One region of the Streptomyces sp. NPDC045022 genome, then DNA from elsewhere that is predicted to be linked to it. Evidence: riboswitches for the same ligand, from Rfam matches in the RefSeq annotation. Region 1 holds a riboswitch; each other region holds the start of a gene.
What was found. A riboswitch is a leader RNA that binds a small molecule or an ion and turns the genes downstream of it on or off. The one in region 1 is predicted to bind cyclic di-AMP.

Region 1 (4,599 bases):
AGTCACCCGGCCGTGAACGGCACCACGCGGATCACCACCCGTGAGAACCTGCTCGCACTGGCCCGGGACTGGGGCGAGGAACCCGGCGTGATCCTCCAGGAATACCTGCCGCGCGAGGAGGCCGAGGACTGGATCGTGCACGCCTGCTTCGACCGGGACTCCAGCCCCCTCGCACTGTTCACCGGGGTCAAGGTCCGCTCCTGGCCGCCGCACGCGGGCATGACGGCCAACGCGTACGTCGTCGACAACCCGGAACTCGCCGACCTCGCCGCTCGTTTCATCAAACAGATCGGCTTCAGCGGCATCATCGACCTCGACCTGCGCTTCGACCGCCGCGACGGACAGTACAAGCTCCTCGACTTCAACCCGCGCATGGGCGCCCAGTTCCGCCTCTTCGAGAACGAGTCGGGCGTGGACGTCGTCCGTGCGATGCACCTGGACCTGACCGGCCGCCCCGTCCCGGAGGGGGAACAGCGCACCGGTCACCGTTACATCGTGGAGAACATCGACCTTCCCGCCCTCCTCGCCTACCGCCGCAGCGGCTACACGACGCCGCACGCGCCGGCGAAGGCGAGCGGGACGGAGCTGGCCTGGCTCGCGGGTGACGACCCGCTGCCGTTCCTCACGATGCTCGCCCGCTTCGTGCGCCCGGGCGCGAAGCACCTCTATCAGCTGTGGCGGACCAACCGCCGCGGCAGCGGCACATCCACGAAGTAGGCAAGGCCACCAAGGTGGCACAGCGTGTCTCTGGGGAGGGACTTCGTGATTCGACCGGTTGCAGTCATCGGGGCCGGGCCGTTCGGCCTGTCCACCGCCGCCCATCTGCGGGCGCGCGGTATCCCCGTCCGCGTCTTCGGTGACCCCATGGTCAGCTGGCGCGACCACATGCCCGAGGGCATGCTCCTGAAGTCGACCCCCGTCGCCTCGAACCTCGACTGCCCGCAGCCCGGCCACACCCTCGCCGACTACTGCGACGCGGCCGGCATCCGCCGTCTGGTGACCGACGAGGACATCATTCCGGTGGAGACCTTCATCTCCTACGGCGAGTGGTTCCAGCAGAAGCTGGTCCCGGGCCTGGAGCCGGTGCGTGTCGTCTCCGTGGACCGTGACGGCAGCGGTGGCTTCGAACTCAAGCTGGACTCGGGTGAGTTGTTCACCGCGCGCGCGGTCGTCGTCGCCACCGGCCTGTCCGGTCTCGCCCATCTTCCGGCGGAGCTGGCCGGGGCGGCGGCCGACGGTCCCGCTCCGACGGGCCCGGTCTCGCACAGCGGCCAGCATCACGACCTCGGCCGCTTCGCCGGCAAGGAGTTGATCGTGATCGGCGCCGGCCAGTCCGCGCTGGAGACGGCGGCGCTCGCGGCCGAGGCGGGCGCCCGGGTTCGGGTCGTCGCGCGGGGGCGCGGCCGGGTCGCCTTCGGCGCCCCACCCTGGAACCAGCCCAGGTTGCGCCCCGAGTCCCCGTTCGGCCGTGCCTGGTCACTGTGGGCGCTCAGCTACTATCCGCACCCCTACCGCTTCCTGCCTGAGACCGCCCGCCACTACCTGGTCCGCCGGGTCCTCGGTCCGCTGGGCGCCTGGTGGCTGCGCGAGCGCTTCCTGAGCGGCGTGCAGGTCCAGGAGATCGAGCGGCTCGTGGGCGCCGAGGCCCCGGACGGCAGCCCCGTTCTCACCGTCCGCTCCCTCGGAGGCCGGACCGAGCAGCTCACCGCCGACCACGTCATCGCCGCCACCGGCTACCGTGTCGACATGGGGGCGATGGACTTCCTCGGCCACGAGCTGCGCACCCGTCTCGCGGTGAGCCGTGGCACCCCGAAGCTGGGCCCTGGCTACGTCTCCTCCGTACCCGGCCTGTACTTCACCGGGCTCCCGGCGGCGTCCTCGTACGGCCCGGTGATGCGCTTCGTCTGCGGCACGGAGTTCGCCTCCCCACGCCTGACGAAACACCTGGCCGCCGCACACGGCTGACCTCCTTCGGGCGCACTCACCCGGAACACCGTGCGGGATGGATGCCTGAAGGGCGCCGCCGCCGGCACGGTCTTCCAGGCGGTCGGTGAGGGCGGACCGCCGTGGGAGCCGACCGAGATCACCGGGCTTGGAATCCGTCACCGGCACGGCCAATGGCGTCGCCATCACCATCCGGGAGTCCGCAGGCCTCACTTGGGGCTGAACAGTACGTAAGTGCGTGGAAAGAGCGGTGAGTCGGCGGGACGCGGTGTCCGTATTCTCTGATCATGGCACCCACCCCCGCGTACGCACTGATCGCCACCGACCTGGACGGGACGCTGCTGCGCGGCGATGACACTGTCTCCGACCGGTCGCTCGCCGCGCTCGCACGGGTGGCGCGGGCGGGCGCCCGGCACCTGGTGGTGACGGGCCGGCCGGCTCCGCGGGTGCGGCCCCTGCTGGCGAACCTGGGCTGCACGGGGCTCGCGGTGTGCGGACAGGGTGCGCAGGTCTACGACGCCGCCGCCGACCGCCTGCTGTGGTCGGTCCGGCTGGACCGGGAACTGGCCGAGACCGCGCTCGGCAAGATCGAGGCGGAGGTGGGGCAGGTCTACGCGGCCGTCGACCAGGACGGCGTGGACGGGCTCACGCTCATCGAGCCCGGGTATCTGATGCCACACCCGACCCTGCCCGCGGTACGTGTTGGCCGGCGTGACGACCTGTGGTGCGAGCCCATCAGCAAGGTGCTGCTGCGGCATGCCACTCTGTCCGACGACGAGTTGGCGGCCGTCGCGCGCGCGGTGGTGGGCTCGCTGGCGACCGTCACCATGTCGGGGCCGGGGACCGTGGAGCTGCAGCCGTGCGGGGTGACGAAGGCGACCGGGCTGGCGCTGGCCGCCGAGCGGCTCGGGATCGGCCCGCAACGGGCCCTGGCCTTCGGGGACATGCCCAACGACATCCCCATGTTCGACTGGGCCGGACACGGGGTCGCCATGGCCAACGCGCACCCCGAACTCAAGGCGGTGGCGGACGAGATCACCTTGTCGAACGAGGACGACGGCATCGCCGTCGTCCTCGAAGGACTCTTCTCGACCGACTGACCGGCACTTCAGTAGCTCACTGTCGGCCGGAGGCCGGTGCGCGCCGGTCCGTCAGGTGCCGGTGCGCGCCGGTCCGCCGTGTGCCGGGCGCCGGTCCGCCGTAGGTCAGTACGCGCCGAACACGTTGTCGATCGACCCGTACCGCGCGGCCGCGTAGTTGCAGGCGGCGGTGATGTTGGCGACCGGGTCGTAGATGTCGAACGACGTTCCGGCCACGTGGTAGGTGTTGAACGTCGGGTCGATGACCTGGAGCAGGCCCTTGGACGGGATGCCCTTGGCCGCGTTGGAGTCCCAGAGGTTGATGGCCAGCGGGTTGCCCGACGACTCGCGGATGATGTTGCGGTGGATGCCGTTGTAGGTGCCGGGGATTTTCTTCTCGGCCATGATCGCGAGGGACTCGCGGATCCAGCCGTCGAGGTTGTTCGGGTACCCGGCGGTGGTGGTGGCCGGGGTGGTCGTGGTGCCGGCCGCGGAGGCGCTGGTCGCGCCGACGAGCGGAAGCGCGAGGAGGGCGGCGCCCGCGCCGACGGCGGCGAGGGTGCGGACGAAGCGGTTGTTCCGGGTACGGCGGTACTGAACGGCAGCGGGCATGGGGAAGTTCCTCTCCGGCGCCTGCGAGGTGAGCTGTCGGGTTCGGGCGGGGAGGTGCCCGGCCGTGCCCTGGGAAAGGCACGACTTAACCCCTAGCCGTTCCGGTGCGACATGTGTCGTCCGGTCCAGCGGCTTACCTGGGTCCCCCGCTCCTGCCCTACGAATGTGTTCGTCGAATGGTTATGCGGGCGGCGGCAGGATTCGGCGTCCGCCCGACGGCCCGGAACGTATGCGAGAGCACATGTCGGGAACAAGACCCGGATTCGTACAACGCACTATTTGACCTTGATCTGTGCTGTATGAGGTACTTGATCCTTTGCGGTTGCCAACCCTCAACTCGCCGATGACGCAAGGGGAGAAGGGGTGCCTGGTGAGCGGAGTGGGCGATGGGACCGCGTGACCCAATTCACGAAATAGCAAAGTGCAGCAAATCAGACATGGGGGATTCGGGTGAATCGCGCTCGAAGTCGAGGGCGGAGGTGGGTGGGCCATCCGGGCGGATTCGGGCGCGATCGGGTATTCGCCGCCTCGGCCGGGCGTGCCTCGGTGGTGGGCCGGGCGTTACTCCGCTCACCCCCGGGTCGCGACAAAATGTACGAGTTCCTGTTAAGTCGATAAATGTCCGTTCTTACTAGCCGATCGAGACCATGCCGGTCATGATCCGATACCGCCCGGGCTGGACCGGTGGGCGCTATCGGTGATCGAAAGAGGACCGGATACGCTGACTTGAGTGATGGCAGCGACCTATCGACAAACCGTGTAACCGCCAGCAGACACCAGCAGACAGGAGACCCCTCGTGACCGTCGTCGGGCCGTTCGGGCTGAGCGTGCGGGACCAGGCTCTGGAAGCCGATGTCCAGGTCGGATTGGCGGCTGTCGAGGAAGGGCTGCTCGAGGCCACCAAGAGCGAGGTCCCGTTCATCACGGAGGCCGCGCAGCATCTCGTGCGGGCCGGCGGGAAGCG
Region 2 (4,599 bases), on a different contig from region 1:
AGCGGGAAGACCTCGAGGTCGGAGGAACCGATTTTGCGCAGAGAAGTCATGCTCTACGTCAACGCCGGCGACGGATGATCTCATTCCGCCGCCGGCGCCGAGTTCCCGCGAAGGGATGCCCCGCGGTTCTTCCGGAGGGCCGCGTCAGGGGGTGAGGCCCTTGTCCCGCAGCCACGGCATCGGGTCGGTACCGGTGGCCTGCCCGCCCGGGTGGAGCTCCAGGTGGAGGTGCGGGCCGGTGACATTGCCGGTGGCGCCGACGCGGCCGATGACCTCGCCGGTGGAGACCTTCTGGCCGACCGTGACGTTGATCGAGGACTGGTGGCAGAACCACAGCTCGGTGCCGTCGTCGAGGGTGAGGACCGTGCGGTAGCCGTAGGCGCCGGCCCAGCCGGCCTGGGTGATCGTGCCGCTGTGGATGGCCTTGATGAGGGTGCCCGTGGGCGCGGCGAAGTCGAGGCCGGTGTGGTAGCCGGAGGACCACATCGAGCCGGCCTGGCCGAACGTCGAGGTGATCGTGTACGAGGACGTCGGCAGCGTGTACTGCTTGGCCAGCTCGGCCAGCCGCTTCTCCGCGGCGGCCTTCCTGGCGGCGGCCTCCGCCTTCTCCTTGGCGGCGGCGGCCTTGGCGGCGGCGTCCTTCTCCGCCTTGGCGGCGGCGTCCGCGGCCTGCTTCTCGGTGGCGGCGAGCGCGGCGGCGGTGGCCTTGCCGTCGGCCTTGCTCTGCTGCTGCTCGGCCTGGGCCATGATCCGGTTGCGCAGGGCCTCGCCCGCGTCGGTGTGCTGCTCGGCGTCGGCGGAGGTCACGCCCACGTCGCTGAGCGCGGTGGTGGTGGCCTCGGGCGCCGGGGCGGAGTCGTCCTCGAAGAGCGAGCCGACGGAGGGCAGGTCCGGCAGGGAGATGGAGACCGGCGGCTTGCCGGTGTTGGCGCTGGCCATGCCGCCCGCGCCGACCGCGGCCATCACGCCGACGCCGAGGACGGTGGAGCTGCGGGCGAATCCGCCGCGCTGCTTGGCGACACGGTGCCGGCCGCGGACCGGGGCGACGGAGTCCTCGGTCGGGTTCCACTCCTCCCAGGGGCCCTCCTCGGCGCGGTAGGAGCCGTAACCGAAGGTCTCGGTGTCGGCTTTCGCCGGTATGAACGGGGCTTCTGGGGCAGGGCGGTTGGACGCCACGCGGGCGCGCTCCTTTCCTTCCTCCGCCTACCGGGTTAGCTGACGGGTTCGGAGCAGGAAGGTCTCCTACGCGCGTAAACCGGACGTGGACTCAGCGAGTTCACATCGGCATCCGCGTGATTCACCCCAAGGTGGTGGTTCCCCGGTTCCCTTGCGGGATTCGGCGCGTGCGCACGGAGCCGCCTCTGGTGACGGCTGGGACGACCGCGCTGCGTTATCGAACGTTAATAGACGCGCCAGGCACTTTCCAAGCCGTTCGACTTGATCATCAGCATTTCCGGACGGGAACCTATCCATCATGACCGCTGCAAATCGGACGAGTTGACCGAGGCTCAGGAGTCACAGAAGTTTTGATGGTGACTCAGATGGTATGCGGACGGCGGTCGCCCGGTCACCGTCGGTGAGGGCACTCATCGCTGAGGGCACTCAGGGCTGCCGTACGGCGAGCAGCGCCATGTCGTCCGTCATGCCGCCGCCGGAGTGCCGCCTGACCTCCTCGGCGAGCCGGGCGAGGAGCGTGCCGGGGTCGCGGAACGTGCGTCCGGCGAGCCGTCGTTCGGGTTGATAGAACCGGCCGTGGGCGTCCCGGGCCTCGGACAGGCCGTCGGTGTAGAGCAACAGGGTGGCCCCGCTGGGGAAGCCGGCCTCCAGCGTCCGGTCGGGCCATATGCCGAGGTCGCCCATGCCGAGCGGCAGCGCCGGCTCGTGCGCGGTCAGGGTGCGCAGGGTGCCGTCGGCGTGCAGCAGCAGCGGGGCCGGATGGCCCCGGTTGACGACGCGTACGACTCCCTCGCCGTGCGGGAGTTCGGCGAGGACGGCGGTGGTGAACCCCTCGAACGCGTCGATGCCGTCCCGCCGGGTGCCCTCGCGGGCCAGCGCCCGCTCCAGCCGCTCGGCGACCGCCTCCAGCGTGGCCTCCCGCTCGGCCGCCTCCCGGAACGCCCCGATCAGCACGGCGACGGCGGCGACCGCGCCCAGGCCCTTGCCGCGCACGTCGCCGACGACCAGCCGGACGCCGTACGGGCTGTCCTGCACCGCGTAGAGGTCGCCACCGATGAACGCGTCCTGGCGTGCCGCCTCGTAGCAGGCGGCGATCTCGAAGCCGCCGATCCGCGCCGCCGGCTCGGGCAGGACGGCCCGCTGGGCGGCCTCGGCGATCTCCCGGGCGGAGGCCAGGCGCCGGTCGCCGCGGCGGACCACCCGGTTGATGGCGACGGCCAGCAGGGCGACCGAGGCCACGGTCACCACGTCCGTGACGGTGGCCACGACCGGGTGGGCGCCGGCCTGGGCGTGCACCGCGTAGACGGCGGCGAGGGCCACGAGGCCGGTCAGGACGGTGGTGCTCAGCGCGGCCAGGGGCGCGGCGATCAGCGGGGCGGCGGTGAAGAACGGGACGGCGGTGAAGTCCTCGGGGGTGAGCAGGCCGTAGAGGACGCCGCCGGCGATGAGCAGGGCGGGCAGGGCGCGGGCCAGGGTGCGCGGGCTCGGGCGCCGGGTCCGGTGCGCCGGTGCGGGTGCGTCGCCGAGGCCCGGGTCGGGCACGGGGTCGCCGGGAAGCCGGCCACCCGCCCTGGCGTACGCGTTCTGCTCCACCTCACCAGGGCGCACCGCTTGTCTCCCACGTGTCCGACGTACGTCCAGGTTTGCGGGCACAGGGGCGGGGGGCGACCGCTGTGGACCGACCGGATGACCAGCTGTGACGTATGCCACTTGGGCTCCCCGGACGCGAATCCCGGTCATCCGGGGAAAACACTCAGGGCCGGAATCCATGTGCTGGATTCCGGCCCTGAGTCTTCAGTAGCGGGGACAGGATTTGAACCTGCGACCTCTGGGTTATGAGCCCAGCGAGCTACCGAGCTGCTCCACCCCGCGTCGTTGTGTCTCTACTGTACGCCACGCGCAGGTCGGATTGCACATCGGTTCCCGCGGGCCCTGCTCACGCGGCCCCCCGGGGGGCGCGGTCACCCCGGCAGGTGGGCGTTCGGGGCCTTGGCGAGCGCCTCGAACTCCGGGAGTACGACGACCTCGGCTCCCCCGTCGAGCAGCACCCCCGTGCCGTCGGCCGCCGCGACGAAGGTGTCCGGCTCCCGCCAGGCGGTGACCACCCGGCGTACCCCGGCCCGCAGGATCAGCTCGGCACAGGGCGCGGGACGGGAGGCGCGGCGGGCGCAGGGCTCCAGGCTGCTGTAGACCGTGGCCCCGGCCAGCCTCGGGTCGGCCCGGTCGATCTTGGCCAGCGCGGCCTCCTCCGCGTGGACCACCGGGTCGCCGCCCTCCCGGGAGTGGCCGCGGGCCAGTTCGGTGCCGTCGGCGGCGACCACGACCGCGCCGACGCTGAAGGCCGTCTCCGAGGGCGGACACAGGGCGGCGAGTTCGCAGGCGGCGCGCAGCCAGTGGCGGTCGGCGGCGGTGGGAGCCGGGCCGGCACCGGGGGCCGTGGGCTCGTAACGCATGAGGACGACGTCCTCAATGCGGCGGGTCTCGACCAGGCGCAGCCGGCCGCCCTGGTAGGCCCCGGGGCCGAACAGGCGCGGGGCCGCCGGGTCGCCGACGAAGAGGGGGGCGAGGACCAGCTGGAGTTCGTCGGCGAGGCCCTGCTGGAGGAGCTGGGTGTGCACCCGGCCGCCGCCCTCGACCATCAGGCGCCCGACTCCGCGTACGTCGTGCAGGTCCTCGAGCAGGGCCCGCCAGTCGAGGCCGGCGCCGAGCGGGACGACGTCGGCGGTGCCCCCGAGGAGGCTCGTGGCCCGTTCGGCGCCCTTGTCGGTCGTGTAGACGAGCTTCTCGCCACCGGTGTGCCAGAAGTTGGCCTCGGGGTCGAGGTCGCCGGTGGCGGTGACGGTCACCTTCAGCGGGTAGGCGGGCCTGCCCGCCGCCAGCCGGGCCGCGCGGCGCTCGGGGGAGTTGACCAGCAGGCGCGGGTTGTCGGCGCGGATCGTGCCGGCGCCGATGAGGATGGCGTCGACGGAGGCCCGTACGTCGTCGACCCGGTCGAAGTCGGCCGGGCCGGACAGCAGGAGCCGCTCGGGACCGGTGTCGTCCAGGAAGCCGTCGAGGGAGACGGCGGCGGACAGCAGCACGTACGGCAGGGGCATCGGCGCACTCCCTCGCGGCGGCCCGGTGGGCCCGCCAAGCTTTGGTTCAAGTTTTAAACAAACTTACACTGGCAGCATGACGACCCGCTGGCTCAGCCCCGAGGAGCAGCGCGCCTGGCGCGCCTATATCGCCGCCTCCCGGCTCCTGGAGGATGCGATCGACCGGCAACTCCAGCAGGAGGGCGGCATGCCCCACCTGTTCTACTCGGTGCTGGCCAACCTCTCCGAGGCGCCCGACCGGCGGCTGCGGATGACCGACCTCGCCGAGACACTGAAGGTCACCCGCAGCAGGCTGACGTACGTGGTGACCCGGCTGGAGCGGGACGGG
Region 3 (4,599 bases), on a different contig from region 1:
CTGGATGTCCACGTTGGAGTCGGCGTGCGAGCCGCCGTTCAGGATGTTCATCATCGGCACCGGCAGCAGGTGCGCGTTCGGGCCGCCCAGGTAGCGGAAGAGGGGGAGGTCGCTGGCCTCGGAGGCGGCGTGGGCGACGGCGAGGGAAACGCCGAGGATGGCGTTGGCGCCGAGCGAGCCCTTGTTGTCGGTGGCGTCCAGGTCGAACATGGCCTGGTCGATCAGGCGCTGCTCGGTGGCGTCGTAGCCGACCAGCTCCGGGCCGATCTGCTCGATGACCGCGAGGACGGCCTTCTCGACACCCTTGCCCTGGTAGCGGTTGGGGTCACCGTCACGCAGCTCGATGGCCTCGAAGGCACCGGTGGAGGCGCCGGACGGGACGGCGGCACGACCCGTGCTGCCGTCGTCGAGGCCGACCTCGACCTCGACGGTGGGGTTCCCTCGCGAGTCGAGGATTTCCCGGGCTACGACGACGTCGATGGACGGCACGAGCATCTCCTTCTTGGATGTGACGCTGGAAGTGCGGGGCCGGCCGCCTTGCGGCTGGGCCTTGCGACTAGAGCCTAACCGTCCCAGGGGCGTCGGCCACCGACCGACCGTCCCGTGGACAGGAGGGACACGCAGACGGTACCCATTGTTCAGGCTGGGAACAAAGGGGGGTGCGGGTGAGACCTGGCCGAAGAACGGGAAAACAGAAAACCCCGCCCCGGTGCGTACGGGGGAATACGCACCGGGGCGGGGAGCCCGTGGGGACGGGGGGTGGCCCTCACGAGGCCTTCAGCGTGCGGACCGGGGAGGTGAGGGCGCTGTGGTTCGCGTGGGAGCCGGGCGTCACTTCAGGTGCAGCTGCTGGCCCGGGTAGATGAGGTCGGCGTCCTCGACGATGTCCTTGTTCAGGTCGAACAGCTTCTTCCAGCCACCCTTGACGCCGTGCTTCTCGGCGATGGAGCTGAGGGTGTCACCCGCGGCGACCTTGTACTCGCCGTCGCCCTTCTTGACCTTCTTGCCGGTCGGGGTGGTGACGGTCTTGGTCGCGGCCGGACGCTCGGCGGAGCGGGAGGCGGCCTGCCGGCCGGTGGAGCGGGTGGTGGTGCTGCTCGACGAGGTGCTGTTCGAGGAGCTGCTGGAGGAGCTGCTGTTCGAGGAGCTGCTGCTCGGGGCGGAGCCGTTGTAGGCGGCGCCGGACAGGCCCGTGCCGCAGACCGGCCAGGCACCCTTGCCCTGGGCGGCGAGGACCTTCTCGGCGACGGCGATCTGCTGCGCCTTGCCGGCCTGGTTGGCCTGGGCGGCGTACTGGGTGCCGCCGTACGCGGCCCAGGTGGAGGCCGAGAACTGCAGGCCGCCGTAGTAGCCGTTGCCGGTGTTGATGGACCAGTTGCCGCCGGACTCGCACTGGGCGACCGCGTCCCACTCGGAGGCGGTGGCGGCGGAGGCGTTGCCGGCCGCCATCAGCGGGGCGGCGACGGCGGCACCGGTGACACCGGCGAGCGCGATGACACGAGTGGCCTTGGACGGACGACGGTGCTTGCCCTTGCCGGAAAACAGCATGGATCGATCCCCTCACCGACGCCTGCGAGGTGAGCTGTCGGGTTCGGGCCGGTTGAGTTGCCCGGCCGCACTCCCGCTTGCGCGAGGTGCGGCTTCACCCCCAGCCGGCGCCAGCTCAACTGCTGGTTCCGGCACTTACCTTGGGTCCCCCGCTCCTGCCTACGGCGCTTGACGCGACGACTGTTCCCGGGCATCCGCTGGCAGGATTCGGCGTTGCGACTGCCGGGGCTCGTGGTGACGAGCGATCTCGACCGTAGACAGGCGATCGACGGAATTTCAAAGACGATCAGGGCTTCTGAGACTCATCCCACACTTTCGCCAAACCGGACATCAGCCACGAAACAGGGCGTCAACTCCCGCCGCTTTTCGCCCGTTTAGGCACCGACTTCCAGGGTCTGACCGGCGGTGATGTGGTTTGGATCGGCGCCGATGTCCTTCTTGTTTCCGGCATAGAGCGCGCGCCATCCGCCGTCGACCTCGAGCGAGTCGGCGATGGAGACGAGGGAGTCGCCCTCGCGGACGGTGTAGGTGCCCGGTTCACGGGAGGCGTGACGGCCGGACGTCGCGGCATCCTGACTGTTTGTCACGTTTTCGTCCGCGCTCCCGCCACGGTGACGTCCACCACTGATGAGGGCGCCGGTGTCGACGAGGCTCCAGGAACCGGCACTCTGCTGGGAATTGTCCGAGTTTCCGACACTGGGGGTGGCCGCAGGCGTGCTGCCGTCCCCCTGCGAGTTTCCGGTTTCGGGCGAGACCGACCTGTCGGACTTCGGAGCGTTGGTACCGGTGGAACCGGTGGAACCGGTGTCCGCACCGGGATCCGCGGTGACGTCCTTGCCCGGACCGGGCGTCGGCGTGGTGGCCGAACCCGTGGAGGAATCCGAGCCCGAAGCCGAGCCGGAGCCGGCGTCGGCAGCGGAGTCGGAGCCGGAACCAGAGCCGGAGGGCGAGGCTGAATCCGGCAGACCGGACGAGTCGGAGTTGTCGGCCGAACCGGACGAGTCGCCCGAACCGTTGGCGTCACCGGAGCCGCCGACCCCCGTGTCGACGTCCACGGAGCCGGAGTTCGAGGTCAGGCCGGACAGCAGCGCACAGGTGGCCCAGGGGGTGGTGCCCCGGTCGGCGAGAATCTTCTCGGCCACGGCGATCTGCTGCGAACGGCTGGCCTCGTCGGCACTGTCGGCGTACTGGCCACCGCCGTACTTGTCCCAGTCGTCCTGCGGGATCTGCAGGCCGCCGTAGTACCCGTTGCCGGTGTTCGCGCTCCAGGAACCGCCGCTCTCGCACTCGGCCACCTTGTCCCACGTGGTGCCGTCGGCCGCGTTGGCACTCGCGGCGCCGAGCAGGGGGATGGCGATGGCGGAGCCTGTCACGCCGGCCGCGACGAGGAGGGCCGGAGCCTGACGGGGGCGACGGTGACGACCGTTCCCGGAGAGCATGCGGAAGCCTTTCGTGCGACAGCAGGACCGGCGCGGCGGATGAAGCCTGTCGCCGCGCTGATGGGTGAACGTATAGGCAGACGATCACTTGTCACAAGTTCATGCCGCGCAGATCACGTGAAGATCACGAAGTTGAACGCCTGTCATGTTTACCGTTCTACGGCCTCGCCGGGGAGCGGAGTGAACTCCACCGGCAGGGTGCGCAGACCGCGCATGATGAGCCCGCCGCGCCAGCGCAGCTCGTCCGGGTCCGCGGCGAGCCGCAGGTCGGGCAGGCGGCTGAGCAGGGTGGCGAGCGCGGTCTGGCCCTCCAGGCGGGCGAGCGGCGCGCCCAGGCAGTAGTGGATGCCGTGGCCGTAGCCGAGGTGCTGGTTGTCGCGGCGGGCAAGGTCCAGCACGTCCGGGTCGGCGAACCGCTCCGGGTCCCGGTCCGCGGCGGCGAGCACGACGAGCACCGGGTCGCCCGGCGCGATGTCCTGCCCGCCGATGGTGAGCGGTTCGGTGGCGAACCGCCAGGTGGCCAGCTCCACCGGCCCGTCGAAACGGAGCAGTTCCTCCACGCCGGTCTCCAGCAGGCCCCATTCCCCCATCGCCAGGGACTCCTGCAGCCGGCGGCGCTGCTCGGGGTGGGTGAGCAGGGCGTAGGTGCCGTTGCCGATGAGGTTGACGGTCGTCTCGAAGCCGGCGAACAGGAGGATGAAGGCCATGGCGGCGGCCTCGTTCTCGGTGAGGTGCTCGCCGTGGTCGGAGGCGCGGATGAGGGCGGAGATGAGGTCCTCGCCGGGCGCGGGCTCGGCGGGCAGGGCCGCGCGCTTCCGGTGGATCAGCTCGGCCAGGTAACCGCGCATCTTCTTCACCGACCGGGCGACCCCGCCCCGGGGCCCGCCACCGTGCCGGATCATCATGCCCGCCCAGTCCCGGAACTCGTCCTGGTCCTCGCGGGGGACGCCGAGCATGTCGCAGATGGCGTAGATGGGCAGCGGGAAGGCGAACTCGTGGATGAGGTCGGCGGAACCCCGCTGCGCGAACTGGTCGATGAGGTGGTCGGTCAGCTCCTGCACCCGGGACGCGAACTCGGCGACCCGGCGGGGTGTGAACGCCTTGCTGACGAGCCTGCGCAACCGGGTGTGGTCCGGCGGGTCGATGTTCAGCAGATGCGTCATCAGCTCGGCCTTGCGCTCGCCGGGGATGCCGGTCTTGCCCTTGGCGTGCGCGGGCTCGTCGTGATGCGCCGGGTTCTTGCTCAGCCGCTGGTCGGCCAGGGCCTGCTTGGCATCGGCGTACCGGGTGACCAGCCAGGCCTCGACCCCGCTGGGCAACCGCGTCCGGCGCACGGGCGCGTGCTCGCGCAGCCAGGCGTAGGCGGGATAGGGATCGGCTGCGAACTCCCAGGTGAAGAGGTCGGGCTCGGAGTCCGCGGCGGTCGGGTGAGGGGGCTGGTCGGTCACCCCTCGACGGTATCCGGCCACAGCCCGCGGGGCTTTGGCGGGCGTGGCCGGCGGGCCGGGCCCCGGTGGGCGGGGCACCGGTGGGCGGCCTCGCAGGGCCGGCCGTGCTAGCCGTTCCCCTTCTCCGGTGCCGTTCCCTCCGTCGCCCGTATCGCGTCCCGGTA

Region 2: another riboswitch for cyclic di-AMP. It lies ahead of AC07C1_RS08725 (M23 family metallopeptidase); the one in region 1 lies ahead of AC07C1_RS11930 (transglycosylase SLT domain-containing protein).
Region 3: another riboswitch for cyclic di-AMP. It lies ahead of AC07C1_RS24765 (transglycosylase family protein); the one in region 1 lies ahead of AC07C1_RS11930 (transglycosylase SLT domain-containing protein).

The regions. Positions count from the first base shown of each region.
Region 1 covers NZ_JBWKIR010000005.1:166,039-170,637, forward strand. Annotated here, with positions in the region: gene AC07C1_RS11915 (carboxylate--amine ligase) at 1-717, shown strand, start outside; gene AC07C1_RS11920 (FAD-dependent oxidoreductase) at 763-1,965, shown strand; gene AC07C1_RS11925 (HAD family hydrolase) at 2,232-3,044, shown strand; gene AC07C1_RS11930 (transglycosylase SLT domain-containing protein) at 3,150-3,635, opposite strand; cyclic di-AMP (ydaO/yuaA leader) riboswitch at 3,639-3,820, opposite strand; gene AC07C1_RS11935 (polyprenyl synthetase family protein) at 4,433-4,599, shown strand, end outside.
Region 2 covers NZ_JBWKIR010000004.1:22,098-26,696, forward strand. Annotated here, with positions in the region: gene AC07C1_RS08720 (aldo/keto reductase) at 1-50, opposite strand, end outside; gene AC07C1_RS08725 (M23 family metallopeptidase) at 145-1,176, opposite strand; cyclic di-AMP (ydaO/yuaA leader) riboswitch at 1,186-1,352, opposite strand; gene AC07C1_RS08730 (PP2C family protein-serine/threonine phosphatase) at 1,603-2,784, opposite strand; tRNA gene AC07C1_RS08735 (tRNA-Met) at 2,975-3,048, opposite strand; gene AC07C1_RS08740 (dihydrofolate reductase family protein) at 3,138-4,271, opposite strand; gene AC07C1_RS08745 (MarR family winged helix-turn-helix transcriptional regulator) at 4,348-4,599, shown strand, end outside.
Region 3 covers NZ_JBWKIR010000014.1:125,661-130,259, reverse strand. Annotated here, with positions in the region: gene eno (phosphopyruvate hydratase) at 1-489, opposite strand, end outside; gene AC07C1_RS24765 (transglycosylase family protein) at 832-1,548, opposite strand; cyclic di-AMP (ydaO/yuaA leader) riboswitch at 1,553-1,725, opposite strand; gene AC07C1_RS24760 (transglycosylase family protein) at 1,923-2,987, opposite strand; gene AC07C1_RS24755 (cytochrome P450 family protein) at 3,137-4,435, opposite strand; gene AC07C1_RS24750 (nucleoside triphosphate pyrophosphohydrolase) at 4,543-4,599, opposite strand, start outside.